One region of the Rossellomorea sp. ABR4_004 genome, then DNA from elsewhere that is predicted to be linked to it. Evidence: a T-box and tRNA genes for the amino acid it is inferred to sense, from the RefSeq annotation. Region 1 holds a T-box; the other regions hold tRNA genes.
What was found. The T-box of region 1 lies ahead of thrS (threonine--tRNA ligase). A T-box ahead of a tRNA ligase gene usually reads a tRNA of that ligase, here a tRNA-Thr.

Region 1 (4,869 bases):
GCTCTATTCCCCAAGTATCTGCCAGACTTCCTCGAAATATATTGCCACCGCCCACAACTAAGGAAACTTCAATTCCCATATTGACGATTGACATGATTTCGCCTGCAATGTGATCAAGCTCTTCAGTGCCAAAATTATTTCCTTCCTTATCCGCCAACGCTCCACCACTTAATTTAATTAACACACGCTTGTATCTCATCACTATTCCTCCCCTGGACATAAAAAAAGAACTAAAAAGGGAATGACTACCCTTTTAGTTCTTTTTATAGGAGAAGAAATGCTGAAATATGATTGACGATTGATTAACATAGCTTCTCCCCCTCTCGCACTATTCAGAATTTTCCTTTTCTCATTATATAGAAAATACAGGAAATATTCAAGGGATGTTTCATTTAATTCGCCTTACTACTCAAGTCGTTTACCTCTTCTTTTAATTTCGCTATAACCTCCCTTATCTTCAACATACCTACATTTCCTTCCTTCCTCTTACGTAACGAAATAGTATCACACTCGACCTCCTTATCTCCTATTACCATCATATAAGGAACTTTTTGCATCTCTGCTTCTCTGATTTTCAGACCGACTTTTTCTACACGATCATCGACTTCTACCCTAAACCCTTCACTTTCTAATTGAGACTTCACATGTTGAGCATATTGGAAATGTGTGTCGGAAATCGGAAGAATTTTGACCTGATGGGGAGCTAACCAAAGAGGAAAATCTCCTCCAAAATGTTCAATGATGATTGCCATAAAGCGTTCGATCGAACCGTAAATCGCTCGATGAATCATAATCGGTCTGACTGTCCCATTGTTTTCCCCGATATATTCACACTCAAATTTTTCAGGCATTTGGAAATCAAGTTGAACTGTTCCACATTGCCAGCTTCTCCCAATGACATCCAATAGATGAAAGTCTATTTTTGGCCCGTAGAAAGCACCGTCTCCTTTATTAACATGATAATTGACTCCTCTCTCTTTCAACACACCTTCCAAATCTCCTTCAGCTTGATCCCATAATTCAACGGAGCCCATAAAATCTTCCGGTCGAGTCGAAAGCTCAACTTTATAGTCAAACCCGAATTTGCTATAGAAAAGATCGATAAGATCCAATACGTTATGAAGCTCCGACCGAATTTGATCTTCCCTTACAAATAGATGAGCATCATCTTGAGTGAAGGAACGGACTCTCAATAATCCACTTAATGAACCCGACAGCTCATGCCGATGGACTAATCCCAATTCACCGTATCGAAGGGGTAACTCCCTATAACTTCTTCTTTTACTTTTATAGATTAAGACTGCTCCCGGACAACTCATTGGCTTTATCGCATATTTCTGATCATCTACCTCTGAGAAATACATATTCTCATGGTAATGATCCCAGTGACCTGACTTTTCCCATAGCTCCTGCTTCATCATAATGGGAGTTCTAATCTCCTGGTATCCAGCTTTTCGATGTTCCCTCTTCCAAAATTCCTCTAACTCATTTCGTAATAGCATCCCTTTCGGTAAATAAAAGGGCATGCCGGGTGCCTCCTCCATCGATACAAATAGCTCCAACTCCTGACCTAATTTCCTGTGATTTCGTTTTTCCACTTCAGATTGAATTGACATTTTGTTTCCTCCTAATCAATTTTTTTATATAAAAAACCGCATTCATCCCTGTCAAGGGACGAATGCGGTCGTGGTACCACCCTAATTCCGAAGTGCTAAACTAAAGCCCTCCGCTCAAAGCTGATAACGGTTTTCCCGATTATGGATACTGACATTTCACCATAATAGCTCCGAGGTGGTAAATCACTTCCTTTTCTTCAGGGCTTTCAGCCATGTGACCCTGTTCTCTGGTAAGAAATACAAGAAATGATTCGTGTCCTCTTCATCACTTTATTATACAATTAATAAAAAAACCGCACCCATCCCTAACCAAGGGACGAGTGCGGTCGTGGTTCCACCCTAATTCAGAAGTGTAAGATATTACTCTTCGCTTAAGTAAGATAACGGTTTTCCCGATTATGGATACTGGCATTTCACCATAATAGCTCCGAGGTGGTAAATCATTCATTTCTCTTCAGGGCTCTCAGCCGGTGACCCTGCTCTCTGATCAAGAAAAAACGGAATGAATCATGTCCTCATCTTTGCTTTCGTATAGTATATTCAATTTAGAATAAATTTGTTATTGAAATTATATGGTAGTATTTTCTAACTGTCAAGAGTGTTTAAATATAAACAAGGAAAATAATCGCGACTAGAACAAGCCGGTAGATCGCAAAAGGTATTAGCTTGATTTTATTAATCACCTTCAGAAAAAAGTGTATCGACAGATAAGCAAATAGAAACGCACTTAAGAATCCAACCAATAGAAACGGTAAAAACTCAGGGGTAAAATACATCCAGTTCTTCATAAGAGAAAGCGAACTTGCTCCCAACATTATCGGAACCGCCATAATGAATGTGAAATCTGATGCTGCCCGGTAGCTTAATCCAAGTAAAACTCCTCCAGAAATGGTCGATCCCGACCGGGAAAAACCTGGCCATAATGATAAGCATTGAATAAGCCCGATCACCAGCGCTTTTTTATGTGTTATCTGATCCACATTCTCCACTGTGACGATCTTGGGACGATACAAATCCGCTGCAATCATGAGGAAAGCACCGATTGTTAAACCCGCCAGAACCGTATTTAGTGAAAAAAGATGCTCATCGATATAATCCTCAAATAACAAGCCTAGAATCACTGCAGGAATCAATCCAGCCAGTATATGGGTCAATTTTAAATTGGACGATTTATTTGCGGTACGGTGATTAAATCCGAGTAATTCTTTAAATCTCTCTTTAAATACAATGACAACTGCTAAAATTGAGCCTAGTTGGATCACAACTTTGAATGTATTTGCCGGATATTTACCCAATACTTCTTTCGATTGAATCCATAAATCGTCTACTACTATCATATGGCCAGTGGAAGATACAGGCGCAAACTCCGTTAACCCTTCGACCATACCCAATATAAATGCTTTTATTAACAAGATGAAGTCCATTTATCATTTCTCCTCTATCGTTTAATCATGTTGTCAATATGACTAAGATGAAAGATAGTTGGAGTGGTATTTCACGATGACCCCAAACCCGGTTGAATCCCCACGATAATGGGAAAATAGTCCGTCATTGGAAAGAGTGGGAGGAAATTGAGGCAGACTTCTATTAAAAGGCATTCTGCTTTTATCTTCTATTTTTTTCATCACAAGAGAAGGAGTTAATGAAAAAGAATCATCGTCAAGATAGGCAATCTGAGCTTGATCCTGAATGACTTCTTCTCCCCTATGAGTCTGAATATCGTATATCTGCTGGAAACATCCAAACGTGCAAATTAGCACAAGCAACATGGTTTTCATCACTCTCTTCCCCCTCTATCGTGATAATCTAGCTTATCATACTATAACCGCCAGGGGACGACAATAAGGAAATGTACGCTACTTATCAGAGCACTTCCAATATATTATTAGTCTGAATGTTCACGAAAAGAGCCTAATTCAATTTTCAGTTTTAAATCAATAAAAAGCACAGTATAGGGACTTCCCTCCACTGCGCTTTCTCTCATGTCTAATGAATATCTTTCTTCTTAAACCTCCCACCTCTTACCTCTGCTATATCAGCAATGGCAAGAAAGGCGGATGGATCATGTTCTGCAACGATGTCTTTCAGTTTCGCTTCCTCCAGACGAGTGATGACGCAGAATATCACTTTCTTATCATCTCCTGAAAAAGCACCTTCACCATTCAAATAGGTCACTCCTCTCCCCAGTCGGTGTAAGAGGGCATCACCGATTTCCTTGTGGTTTTCACTTATGATCCAAACCGATTTGGATTCATCCAGTCCTTTAATCGTAATATCTATCATTTTAAAAGCTACGTAATAGGCCAGAAGTGAATACATTGCTCTATCCCAGCTAAATACAAATCCGGCGGAAGCCAAAATGAACAGATTGACGAACATGATGATTTCACCGACAGAGAAGGGCAGCTTTTTACTTGATAAAATAGCAAGGATTTCCGTTCCATCAAGAGATCCGCCGTAACGAATGACCATACCCACTCCTATTCCCAGAACGATCCCTCCAAATAAAGAAGCCAGCAGAATGTCCTGGGTGAAGGCAGCTACCGGATGAAGAAATGTAGTTGAAATCGATAGTATGATAATTCCGTATAGTGTAGAGAATGCGAAGGTTTTTCCGATTTGTTTATAACCTATGAAGAAAAAGGGGATGTTAAGGATAAAGATGAAAAGACCAAGCTTAACGCCTGTAATATGTGAGAGCATAATCGAGACACCAACGATTCCTCCATCAATGACCTGGTTGGGAACTAGAAATATTTCAAGGCCAACCGCCATGATCATCGCCCCGATGGTGATGAGGACAGCTCTTTTCACTACCTCTTTAAGGGGAATCTTCTTATGCTTTATTTTCACTTGCTGCATTTGATTTATTACCTGTCCTTCAATCATCTTCATTCCTCCTCCAAAGAAAAACATCCCGTGACAACAACTGAACTCATCTCATTGGAATCAAAAATGATCTATGTAACATACACAATATCCTCTTCAAAGCCTACAAGAACCGGCTTGTATAACTTATATATTCTATTATCACCTTCAAAATACCTGCTTATAATGAGGGACGGACCTCTAAATGAGCGACATCCAACTTTCATTGACATAACAATACCTTGCTATCATCAAGTTATCTGGCCATTTTCTAATTGTCATTTCAAGGTCCGTCCCTCAGCAAATTTAATTTGACTCAAAGGGGAAAATGAAGTATTTTTAATACTTGTATATTCATATTTTGGATAAGCTGGAACTGTTTTCT
Region 2 (4,869 bases), on a different contig from region 1:
AACGTCGTGAGGGGGAGCATGTAGTCATGGAGAAAGTTATCGATCAATCCAATTCCATAAAGAGGAGAGGGGGATACCATGATCAGGGATTCTCCTTTGTTCCATCCTGACGCTGCCAGTTTAGTCGAAATCCGGTTCCACCCCTCTCGATGAAGAAGGTTTGGACTATATCGTTCCTCGTCTATCCTTGTACCAACCTTCACAGGCTTTGGTTTATTTACATAACCGCGCTGGGTTCTGGTATCGAGAAAAACGGCTTTCGGGGTAGTGGGTGCGGTATAATGCCAAGAATCATAGTTCCAAAGGGAATGTATCCAGTTGGAGTGGGGGAGGGATCCAGGTTGTAGCGAATCAAAATAGGTTTGCATGGTTTGACCGAAATGGGTAAACGTATCAGGCTCATTCCCCCAACTTTGAAAAAGCCAGTAGGATGACAAACCGTTACTAATGACATGTCTCCCCAATGGAGCGTTCCATACACCCCTTTTCCAATCCTGTGTCAGATTCCAATCATCGGTTATATCATGGTCGTCAAACATCATATAGGTCGGTGTATTGGCTAATACTCTTCTGACAGAGTATAGACCTTCTTCCAGTTTAGTCAGTTCTTTCAACTGCTTTTGATAGCGTGCTTGAAGCTGTCGATATTCCGACTTATGCTCCTTGGTTTCTGGATCTTTAAAGACAAAATAGAATTCATTCTTATCCATTGCTTCTTGAAAGGTTTCGAACATTCCTTCCTTGTGTGCAAGTTCCCATAATGAGGGATTCCACGACAAAATATACATGGCTGCATAATCACTGAAGCTGAACAGATGATTGGCAGCTTTTCTGGACGTGAATTTGCAAAAGTGTTCCGTCATATATTGCCTGCCATTGATCTGCTTAAGTCCCTGCTTAAAAGGATCTTCTTTTAAGCGTGGTTCAATGGAACCAAGGTCTTCTTCTTGTCCCACCAGTTCTTTACCGAACCTTGTGATGATCTTAAATAGGGGATCTGCTACATCATCGGCATATATTTGATCTCCCATTAAAAATAGAGAGGATGGTCTATCGGCATTATTGAAGGTTGACGCAATGGTTTTATCCGCTTGAACCAATACATCTGTTCCAACACCGTGAAGCTTTCGACAGGATCCGTATAGAATATTCGATGTATTTCCTTCGTTCATATAAAAGGTTGGGTATGCGAGATTTTCGTAGACAATCGAGTGTGGATGAGTGGGGGAAAGTAAGTCAAAGCTGCCGAGGTCCAGTGTTTCCGCACTATTTTCAAACAATAAATTGTATCCCAGTAATTTATTAGTAGGAAAGGATCCGGCATGTGGAGATACGTTTATTATACTTATATATAAGTTCTTTCCTGCTTGTACCGTTTTCGTCTTAGTCTCACAGGCTATTCTTTTATAGTCATAAAGATGAGAATGGTCCCCTTGTTTAATCTTGAATAACTCTGCTTTAATATCATACGGCTTGCTCAATGCAATCCAAATAGAAGCTTGTGCAGTCTCCACCCGACGAACAATCGGCCCGCACAGTATCGTTGGAAGCTCCATGAATCCATCACCCCATTTATAATCTATTACCATCGTATTCAACTCCCAAAGAGATGGTGTAAACAAGCTTACACCTGAAAGTCCGTTCCTTATCACTTTAAAGCGAAAGGGACGGACCTCTTTTGGATATCTACATTTGAATTTATTGAGAAATACTAATTTCCAACTACACTATTCTTCATCATCCCTCTAAATTCCAATGCCCAAAGTTGGTTAGATATTAAAACGCTCTATATCTATGTTGATGAAAGAAAACAAGGCCTATCATTAACTGAAATGATGGAAGGAGATTAGTGGGAGTTGATCAATTTCACTAAATAGGGGAGGGATTATGAAAAGTTTTCACGATGAATTAGAAATCAATAATAAAATTGGAGAGATTATTAAATTCACTATTGATATAAACTTTAAATATGTGGTATATTCTTTTTCGGCTTACAAAAATATTAAGCTGAGTATCGTGAAAAAAGTTTTCGTTTTTTTGTTAACTAGAAGTTGACTTCTACGAAATTAGCTGATATAGTTATACATGTCCTTAAGCGGGACGCTTTAACAATACGGCCCATTGGTCAAGCGGTTAAGACACCGCCCTTTCACGGCGGTAACACGGGTTCGAATCCCGTATGGGTCACCAATATGGAGGATTAGCTCAGCTGGGAGAGCATCTGCCTTACAAGCAGAGGGTCGGCGGTTCGATCCCGTCATCCTCCACCAAGTTTCTTTACGAAAGTAAAGTAAACTTCATTTGATTTGCCCGTCAGCAAAATATCTTTCCTTGAACTGCTCTGGTGACCTGGATTCCCAATAAGTAGTTTTCATCTGAAATTAAACATGCCGGTGTAGCTCAACTGGTAGAGCAACTGACTTGTAATCAGTAGGTTGGGGGTTCAAGTCCTCTTGCCGGCACCATTTGGTTTTTTACAATAAAGATGAGCCATTAGCTCAGTTGGTAGAGCATCTGACTTTTAATCAGAGGGTCGAAGGTTCGAGTCCTTCATGGCTCACCAAAGATTTTCGTGAATGCGAAATATCTGAATTTTTTTATGCGGGTGTGGCGGAATTGGCAGACGCACCAGACTTAGGATCTGGCGCCGCAAGGCGTGGGGGTTCAAGTCCCTTCACCCGCACCATTTATTTGCGGAAGTAGTTCAGTGGTAGAACACCACCTTGCCAAGGTGGGGGTCGCGGGTTCGAATCCCGTCTTCCGCTCCAGACTTGCCGGGGTGGCGGAACTGGCAGACGCACAGGACTTAAAATCCTGCGGTAGGTGACTACCGTACCGGTTCGATTCCGGTCCTCGGCACCAAAGTTTTTTGCTTCAGCAAAATAACTTTCCTTGCTTAGTGTTTAATGAATTGTTTAGCGCCCGTAGCTCAATTGGATAGAGCGTTTGACTACGGATCAAAAGGTTAGGGGTTCGACTCCTCTCGGGCGCGCCATATATTTCGGGAAGTAGCTCAGCTTGGTAGAGCACTTGGTTTGGGACCAAGGGGTCGCAGGTTCGAATCCTGTCTTCCCGACCACCTTATTTGGGGCCTTAGCTCAGCTGGGAGAGCGCCTGCTTTGCACGCAGGAGGTCAGCGGTTCGATCCCGCTAGGCTCCACCAGGTTTTTTACGAGAGTAAACAAACCTCATTGAATCTTGCTTGATCAAGGTTCATATTGAATAGTAAACGTTTCGTGGCGGTGTAGCTCAGCTGGCTAGAGCGTACGGTTCATACCCGTGAGGTCGGGGGTTCGATCCCCTCCGCCGCTATTACTAAATACATGACGCACGATTATAAGGACCCTTAGCTCAGTTGGTTAGAGCAGACGGCTCATAACCGTCCGGTCGTAGGTTCGAGTCCTACAGGGTCCATTATACACGGAGGAATACCCAAGTCCGGCTGAAGGGATCGGTCTTGAAAACCGACAGGGGTGTAACAGCCCGCGGGGGTTCGAATCCCCCTTCCTCCTCCATATTTACCTTTACAATATTTATATCGTCGCGGGGTGGAGCAGTTCGGTAGCTCGTCGGGCTCATAACCCGAAGGTCGCAGGTTCAAATCCTGTCCCCGCAATACCATTTTTGACTCATTTTATGATTAGGCCATTACTAATTCTTGATGAGTCGCGCATGGATAGTTATTTTCGCTATCGCGAGGTAATGAAACCTATTTTACTGACGCAAAAAGCTTTGGTCCGGTAGTTCAGTTGGTTAGAATGCCTGCCTGTCACGCAGGAGGTCGCGGGTTCGAGTCCCGTCCGGACCGCCATTTTCAATTACTTAGTAATAAGAAGTTGGTAATTTGATAATTTAATCTTCTATATAATATGGCTCAGTAGCTCAGTTGGTAGAGCAATGGACTGAAAATCCATGTGTCGGCGGTTCGATTCCGTCCTGAGCCACCATTTATACTTAAGAGCCTTTAAGTATTTCTTTTATTTGGAGGGGTAGCGAAGTGGCTAAACGCGGCGGACTGTAAATCCGCTCCTTCGGGTTCGGCAGTTCGAATCTGCCCCCCTCCACCATTTTTAAATAAAACTCTCTATTATATAGGGGCATAGTTTAACGGTAGAACGAAGGTCTCCAAAACCTTTGGTGTGGGTTCGATTCCTACTGCCCCTGCCAAAGATATGTTAAACATGGCGATTGTGGCGAAGTGGTTAACGCACCTGATTGTGGTTCAGGCATTCGTGGGTTCGATTCCCATCAGTCGCCCTTTATATTGGGCTATAGCCAAGCGGTAAGGCATCGCACTTTGACTGCGACATGCGTTGGTTCGAATCCAGCTAGCCCAGCCAACGGCGGCATAGCCAAGTGGTAAGGCAGAGGTCTGCAAAACCTTTATCACCGGTTCAAATCCGGTTGCCGCCTCCAATGATTTATGCGGGTGTAGTTTAGTGGTAAAACCTCAGCCTTCCAAGCTGATGATGAGGGTTCGATTCCCTTCACCCGCTCCAACTATTTATGGGCCTATAGCTCAGCTGGTTAGAGCGCACGCCTGATAAGCGTGAGGTCGGTGGTTCGAGTCCACTTAGGCCCACCATAATATTATTCCGCAGTAGCTCAGTGGTAGAGCTATCGGCTGTTAACCGATCGGTCGCAAGTTCGAATCTTGCCTGCGGAGCCATTTTCTTCATTATAGAAAATGGAGTGGTTCTCAAATATTTTTTTGAGAAATTTTCAAAAAGAAGTTGACTTCTGCGAAGTCAACTGATAAAGTATTATTTGTTGCCATTAACGGACAATGAAAACACGACAAACTTGATCAAAACTTCTTGAAAAAAGTTATTGACACCAAGTTGATGAACGTGTAATGTAATAAGGGTC
Region 3 (4,869 bases), on a different contig from region 1:
GCGGAGAAGGAGGGATTTGAACCCTCGCGCCGGTTGCCCGACCTACACCCTTAGCAGGGGCGCCTCTTCAGCCACTTGAGTACTTCCCCATATGATTGGCTCCGCAGGCAAGATTCGAACTTGCGACCGATCGGTTAACAGCCGATAGCTCTACCACTGAGCTACTGCGGAATAATGAAATGGTGGGCCTAAGTGGACTCGAACCACCGACCTCACGCTTATCAGGCGTGCGCTCTAACCAGCTGAGCTATAGGCCCATTAAGAGTAATAATTGGAGCGGGTGAAGGGAATCGAACCCTCATCATCAGCTTGGAAGGCTGAGGTTTTACCACTAAACTACACCCGCACGATTTATATAAGAGAATATGGGGCGACTGATGGGAATCGAACCCACGAATGCCTGAACCACAATCAGGTGCGTTAACCACTTCGCCACAATCGCCATAATGTCTTCAAATAGAAAATGGTGGCTCAGGACGGAATCGAACCGCCGACACATGGATTTTCAGTCCATTGCTCTACCAACTGAGCTACTGAGCCTTACTTGAAGTAAAGTATTCAATTATGAACCATCATCTTATAAAAAGAAAATGGCGGTCCGGACGGGACTCGAACCCGCGACCTCCTGCGTGACAGGCAGGCATTCTAACCAACTGAACTACCGGACCAAAGCTTTTTGCGTAAGCAAAATAGGTTTCATTACCTTGACGTTAGTCAAAATAACTATCCATGCGTGACTCATAAAGGATTATTGATAACCCTTTATAAAACCGAGTCAAAAATGGTATTGCGGGGACAGGATTTGAACCTGCGACCTTCGGGTTATGAGCCCGACGAGCTACCGAACTGCTCCACCCCGCGACGATATAAGATTTAAAGAGAAAATGGAGGAGGAAAGGGGATTCGAACCCCTGCGGGCTTTGACACCCCTGTCGGTTTTCAAGACCGATCCCTTCAGCCGGACTTGGGTATTCCTCCGTATTGAAATGGTACTTGGTGGACCTTGTAGGACTCGAACCTACGACCGGACGGTTATGAGCCGTCTGCTCTAACCAACTGAGCTAAAGGTCCCTATTGGTAGCGGCGGAGGGGATCGAACCCCCGACCTCACGGGTATGAACCGTACGCTCTAGCCAGCTGAGCTACACCGCCAAGATACATTTTTTATCAAATTAATTGATAGATGATTTCTCGAAAATCAATGTTGATTCTGCTTTCACAGAAAAATTGGTGGAGCCTAGCGGGATCGAACCGCTGACCTCCTGCGTGCAAAGCAGGCGCTCTCCCAGCTGAGCTAAGGCCCCAAGAAGTGGTCGGGAAGACAGGATTCGAACCTGCGACCCCTTGGTCCCAAACCAAGTGCTCTACCAAGCTGAGCTACTTCCCGATAATATGGCGCGCCCGAGAGGAGTCGAACCCCTAACCTTTTGATCCGTAGTCAAACGCTCTATCCAATTGAGCTACGGGCGCATAATTTTATTATTTTTCCTTATCTGCTGGTGCAAATCAAGGAAAGATTTTTTGCTAGCGCAAAAATCTTTGGTGCCGAGGACCGGAATCGAACCGGTACGGTAGTCACCTACCGCAGGATTTTAAGTCCTGTGCGTCTGCCAGTTCCGCCACCCCGGCATAAAATCTTCTGGAGCGGAAGACGGGATTCGAACCCGCGACCCCCACCTTGGCAAGGTGGTGTTCTACCACTGAACTACTTCCGCAAAATGAATGGTGCGGGTGAAGGGACTTGAACCCCCACGCCTTGCGGCGCCAGATCCTAAGTCTGGTGCGTCTGCCAATTCCGCCACACCCGCATGATATAAATGGTAAGATATTTTGCTGTGCAAAAATCTTTGGTGAGCCATGAAGGACTCGAACCTTCGACCCTCTGATTAAAAGTCAGATGCTCTACCAACTGAGCTAATGGCTCATCTTAATAAAGATGATATTAAGACCAAAATGGTGCCGGCAAGAGGACTTGAACCCCCAACCTACTGATTACAAGTCAGTTGCTCTACCAGTTGAGCTACACCGGCATGTATGATTGGTTTTCATATAAGAAAATTTAAGGAGAGATATTTTGTTGACGCAAAAATAAAATGAAGTTTATTTTACTTTCGTAAAAAAACTTGGTGGAGGATGACGGGATCGAACCGCCGACCCTCTGCTTGTAAGGCAGATGCTCTCCCAGCTGAGCTAATCCTCCAAAATATAAAGCCTGGCGACGTCCTACTCTCACAGGGGGAGATCCCCCAACTACCATCGGCGCTGAAGAGCTTAACTTCCGTGTTCGGCATGGGAACGGGTGTGACCTCTTCGCCATTGTCACCAGACTATTTCTTGTCTCTTTTTTAAGGACAAGTATTATTATATCGTGTAGATATAATTTTTCAAGGCTTTTTTATATTTTCGTATAAAATTTATTCCCTGAAAACTAGATAAAGAATTGATGTCAAGAAAGCCGAATATCGACCAATTGTTGCACCTACTTCTTCAAGCAGATACCATTCCAGCTCCGGCGGCTAGAGACTCGAGGTCATTTCAGTTCAATCAGCTGAGGGTAAAAGGCACCCTCTTCTGATTGCCCAGAAATGCTTGTCGTCTCTGTTCAAGCCGCCTCCGCTTTATAGTGTGGTTAAGTCCTCGATCGATTAGTATCAGTCAACTCCACATGTCGCCATGCTTCCATCTCTGACCTATCTACCTAGTCATCTTCTAGGGATCTTACTCACATACGTGATGGGAAATCTCATCTCGAGGGGGGCTTCATGCTTAGATGCTTTCAGCACTTATCCCTTCCGCACATAGCTACCCAGCGATGCCTTTGGCAAGACAACTGGTACACCAGCGGTGCGTCCATCCCGGTCCTCTCGTACTAAGGACAGCTCCTCTCAAATTTCCTGCGCCCACGACGGATAGGGACCGAACTGTCTCACGACGTTCTGAACCCAGCTCGCGTACCGCTTTAATGGGCGAACAGCCCAACCCTTGGGACCGACTACAGCCCCAGGATGCGATGAGCCGACATCGAGGTGCCAAACCTCCCCGTCGATGTGGACTCTTGGGGGAGATAAGCCTGTTATCCCCGGGGTAGCTTTTATCCGTTGAGCGATGGCCCTTCCATGCGGAACCACCGGATCACTAAGCCCGACTTTCGTCCCTGCTCGACTTGTAGGTCTCGCAGTCAAGCTCCCTTGTGCCTTTACACTCTGCGAATGATTTCCAACCATTCTGAGGGAACCTTTGGGCGCCTCCGTTACTCTTTAGGAGGCGACCGCCCCAGTCAAACTGCCCACCTGACACTGTCTCCCACCCCGATAAGGGGCGCGGGTTAGAATTTCAATACAGCCAGGGTAGTATCCCACCGATGCCTCCACCGAAGCTGGCGCTCCGGCTTCCAAGGCTCCTACCTATCCTGTACAAGCTGTACCAAAATTCAATATCAGGCTACAGTAAAGCTCCACGGGGTCTTTCCGTCCTGTCGCGGGTAACCTGCATCTTCACAGGTACTATAATTTCACCGAGTCTCTCGTTGAGACAGTGCCCAGATCGTTACGCCTTTCGTGCGGGTCGGAACTTACCCGACAAGGAATTTCGCTACCTTAGGACCGTTATAGTTACGGCCGCCGTTTACTGGGGCTTCGATTCGCACCTTCGCTTGCGCTAAGCACTCCTCTTAACCTTCCAGCACCGGGCAGGCGTCAGCCCCTATACTTCGCCTTACGGCTTCGCAGAGACCTGTGTTTTTGCTAAACAGTCGCCTGGGCCTATTCACTGCGGCTCTCTCGGGCTTGCACCCTACCAGAGCACCCCTTCTCCCGAAGTTACGGGGTCATTTTGCCGAGTTCCTTAACGAGAGTTCTCTCGCTCACCTTAGGATTCTCTCCTCGCCTACCTGTGTCGGTTTGCGGTACGGGCACCTTTTTCCTCGCTAGAGGCTTTTCTTGGCAGTGTGGAATCAGGAACTTCGCTACTATAATTCGCTCGCTATCACAGCTCAGCCTTATGCGATGATGGGATTTGCCTCATCATCAGCCTAACTGCTTAGACGCACATATCCAGCAGTGCGCTTACCCTATCCTCCTGCGTCCCCCCATTGCTCAAACGGAAAAGAGGTGGTACAGGAATATCAACCTGTTGTCCATCGTCTACGCCTATCGGCCTCGACTTAGGTCCCGACTAACCCTGAGCGGACGAGCCTTCCTCAGGAAACCTTAGGCATTCGGTGGATGGGATTCTCACCCATCTTTCGCTACTCATACCGGCATTCTCACTTCTAAGCACTCCACCAGTCCTTACGGTCTAGCTTCGCAGTCCTTAGAACGCTCTCCTACCACTGACACCTAGAGGTGTCAATCCACAGCTTCGGTGATACGTTTAGCCCCGGTACATTTTCGGCGCAGAGTCACTCGACCAGTGAGCTATTACGCACTCTTTAAATGGTGGCTGCTTCTAAGCCAACATCCTGGTTGTCTAAGCAACTCCACATCCTTTTCCACTTAACGTATACTTTGGGACCTTAGCTGGTGGTCTGGGCTGTTTCCCTTTCGACTACGGATCTTATCACTCGCAGTCTGACTCCCATGGATAAGTCTTTGGCATTCGGAGTTTGTCTGAATTCGGTAACCCGATGAGGGCCCCTAGTCCAAACAGTGCTCTACCTCCAAGACTCTTACACATGAGGCTAGCCCTAAAGCTATTTCGGAGAGAACCAGCTATCTCCAAGTTCGATTGGAATTTCTCCGCTACCCACACCTCATCCCCGCACTTTTCAACGTGCGTGGGTTCGGACCTCCATTCAGTGTTACCTGAACTTCATCCTGGACATGGGTAGATCACCTGGTTTCGGGTCTACGACCACATACTCAATTCGCC

Region 2: it has a tRNA-Thr gene. The T-box ahead of thrS (threonine--tRNA ligase) is inferred to sense a tRNA for this amino acid. The anticodon was not compared.
Region 3: it has a tRNA-Thr gene. The T-box ahead of thrS (threonine--tRNA ligase) is inferred to sense a tRNA for this amino acid. The anticodon was not compared.

The regions. Positions count from the first base shown of each region.
Region 1 covers NZ_JBSWVM010000003.1:65,157-70,025, forward strand. Annotated here, with positions in the region: gene pyrH (UMP kinase) at 1-199, opposite strand, end outside; gene thrS (threonine--tRNA ligase) at 393-1,616, opposite strand; T-box leader at 1,668-1,891, opposite strand; T-box leader at 1,926-2,147, opposite strand; gene ACXAF2_RS17420 (undecaprenyl-diphosphate phosphatase) at 2,219-3,040, opposite strand; gene ACXAF2_RS17425 (hypothetical protein) at 3,083-3,397, opposite strand; gene ACXAF2_RS17430 (YitT family protein) at 3,603-4,478, opposite strand.
Region 2 covers NZ_JBSWVM010000001.1:1,907,586-1,912,454, reverse strand. Annotated here, with positions in the region: gene ACXAF2_RS09870 (metallophosphoesterase family protein) at 1-1,589, opposite strand, end outside; tRNA gene ACXAF2_RS09865 (tRNA-Glu) at 2,116-2,190, shown strand; tRNA gene ACXAF2_RS09860 (tRNA-Val) at 2,195-2,270, shown strand; tRNA gene ACXAF2_RS09855 (tRNA-Thr) at 2,390-2,465, shown strand; tRNA gene ACXAF2_RS09850 (tRNA-Lys) at 2,488-2,563, shown strand; tRNA gene ACXAF2_RS09845 (tRNA-Leu) at 2,602-2,686, shown strand; tRNA gene ACXAF2_RS09840 (tRNA-Gly) at 2,694-2,768, shown strand; tRNA gene ACXAF2_RS09835 (tRNA-Leu) at 2,774-2,862, shown strand; tRNA gene ACXAF2_RS09830 (tRNA-Arg) at 2,919-2,995, shown strand; tRNA gene ACXAF2_RS09825 (tRNA-Pro) at 3,003-3,079, shown strand; tRNA gene ACXAF2_RS09820 (tRNA-Ala) at 3,088-3,163, shown strand; tRNA gene ACXAF2_RS09815 (tRNA-Met) at 3,239-3,312, shown strand; tRNA gene ACXAF2_RS09810 (tRNA-Ile) at 3,341-3,414, shown strand; tRNA gene ACXAF2_RS09805 (tRNA-Ser) at 3,423-3,515, shown strand; tRNA gene ACXAF2_RS09800 (tRNA-Met) at 3,543-3,616, shown strand; tRNA gene ACXAF2_RS09795 (tRNA-Asp) at 3,735-3,811, shown strand; tRNA gene ACXAF2_RS09790 (tRNA-Phe) at 3,872-3,947, shown strand; tRNA gene ACXAF2_RS09785 (tRNA-Tyr) at 3,984-4,067, shown strand; tRNA gene ACXAF2_RS09780 (tRNA-Trp) at 4,094-4,167, shown strand; tRNA gene ACXAF2_RS09775 (tRNA-His) at 4,185-4,257, shown strand; tRNA gene ACXAF2_RS09770 (tRNA-Gln) at 4,266-4,340, shown strand; tRNA gene ACXAF2_RS09765 (tRNA-Cys) at 4,343-4,416, shown strand; tRNA gene ACXAF2_RS09760 (tRNA-Gly) at 4,426-4,499, shown strand; tRNA gene ACXAF2_RS09755 (tRNA-Ile) at 4,509-4,585, shown strand; tRNA gene ACXAF2_RS09750 (tRNA-Asn) at 4,595-4,669, shown strand.
Region 3 covers NZ_JBSWVM010000001.1:1,423,658-1,428,526, forward strand. Annotated here, with positions in the region: tRNA gene ACXAF2_RS07465 (tRNA-Ser) at 1-89, opposite strand, end outside; tRNA gene ACXAF2_RS07470 (tRNA-Asn) at 97-171, opposite strand; tRNA gene ACXAF2_RS07475 (tRNA-Ile) at 181-257, opposite strand; tRNA gene ACXAF2_RS07480 (tRNA-Gly) at 273-346, opposite strand; tRNA gene ACXAF2_RS07485 (tRNA-His) at 367-442, opposite strand; tRNA gene ACXAF2_RS07490 (tRNA-Phe) at 465-540, opposite strand; tRNA gene ACXAF2_RS07495 (tRNA-Asp) at 592-668, opposite strand; tRNA gene ACXAF2_RS07500 (tRNA-Met) at 788-861, opposite strand; tRNA gene ACXAF2_RS07505 (tRNA-Ser) at 886-978, opposite strand; tRNA gene ACXAF2_RS07510 (tRNA-Ile) at 995-1,071, opposite strand; tRNA gene ACXAF2_RS07515 (tRNA-Met) at 1,076-1,152, opposite strand; tRNA gene ACXAF2_RS07520 (tRNA-Ala) at 1,229-1,304, opposite strand; tRNA gene ACXAF2_RS07525 (tRNA-Pro) at 1,311-1,387, opposite strand; tRNA gene ACXAF2_RS07530 (tRNA-Arg) at 1,394-1,470, opposite strand; tRNA gene ACXAF2_RS07535 (tRNA-Leu) at 1,541-1,629, opposite strand; tRNA gene ACXAF2_RS07540 (tRNA-Gly) at 1,641-1,715, opposite strand; tRNA gene ACXAF2_RS07545 (tRNA-Leu) at 1,724-1,808, opposite strand; tRNA gene ACXAF2_RS07550 (tRNA-Lys) at 1,849-1,924, opposite strand; tRNA gene ACXAF2_RS07555 (tRNA-Thr) at 1,955-2,030, opposite strand; tRNA gene ACXAF2_RS07560 (tRNA-Val) at 2,125-2,200, opposite strand; rRNA gene rrf (5S ribosomal RNA) at 2,211-2,327, opposite strand; rRNA gene ACXAF2_RS07570 (23S ribosomal RNA) at 2,626-4,869, opposite strand, start outside.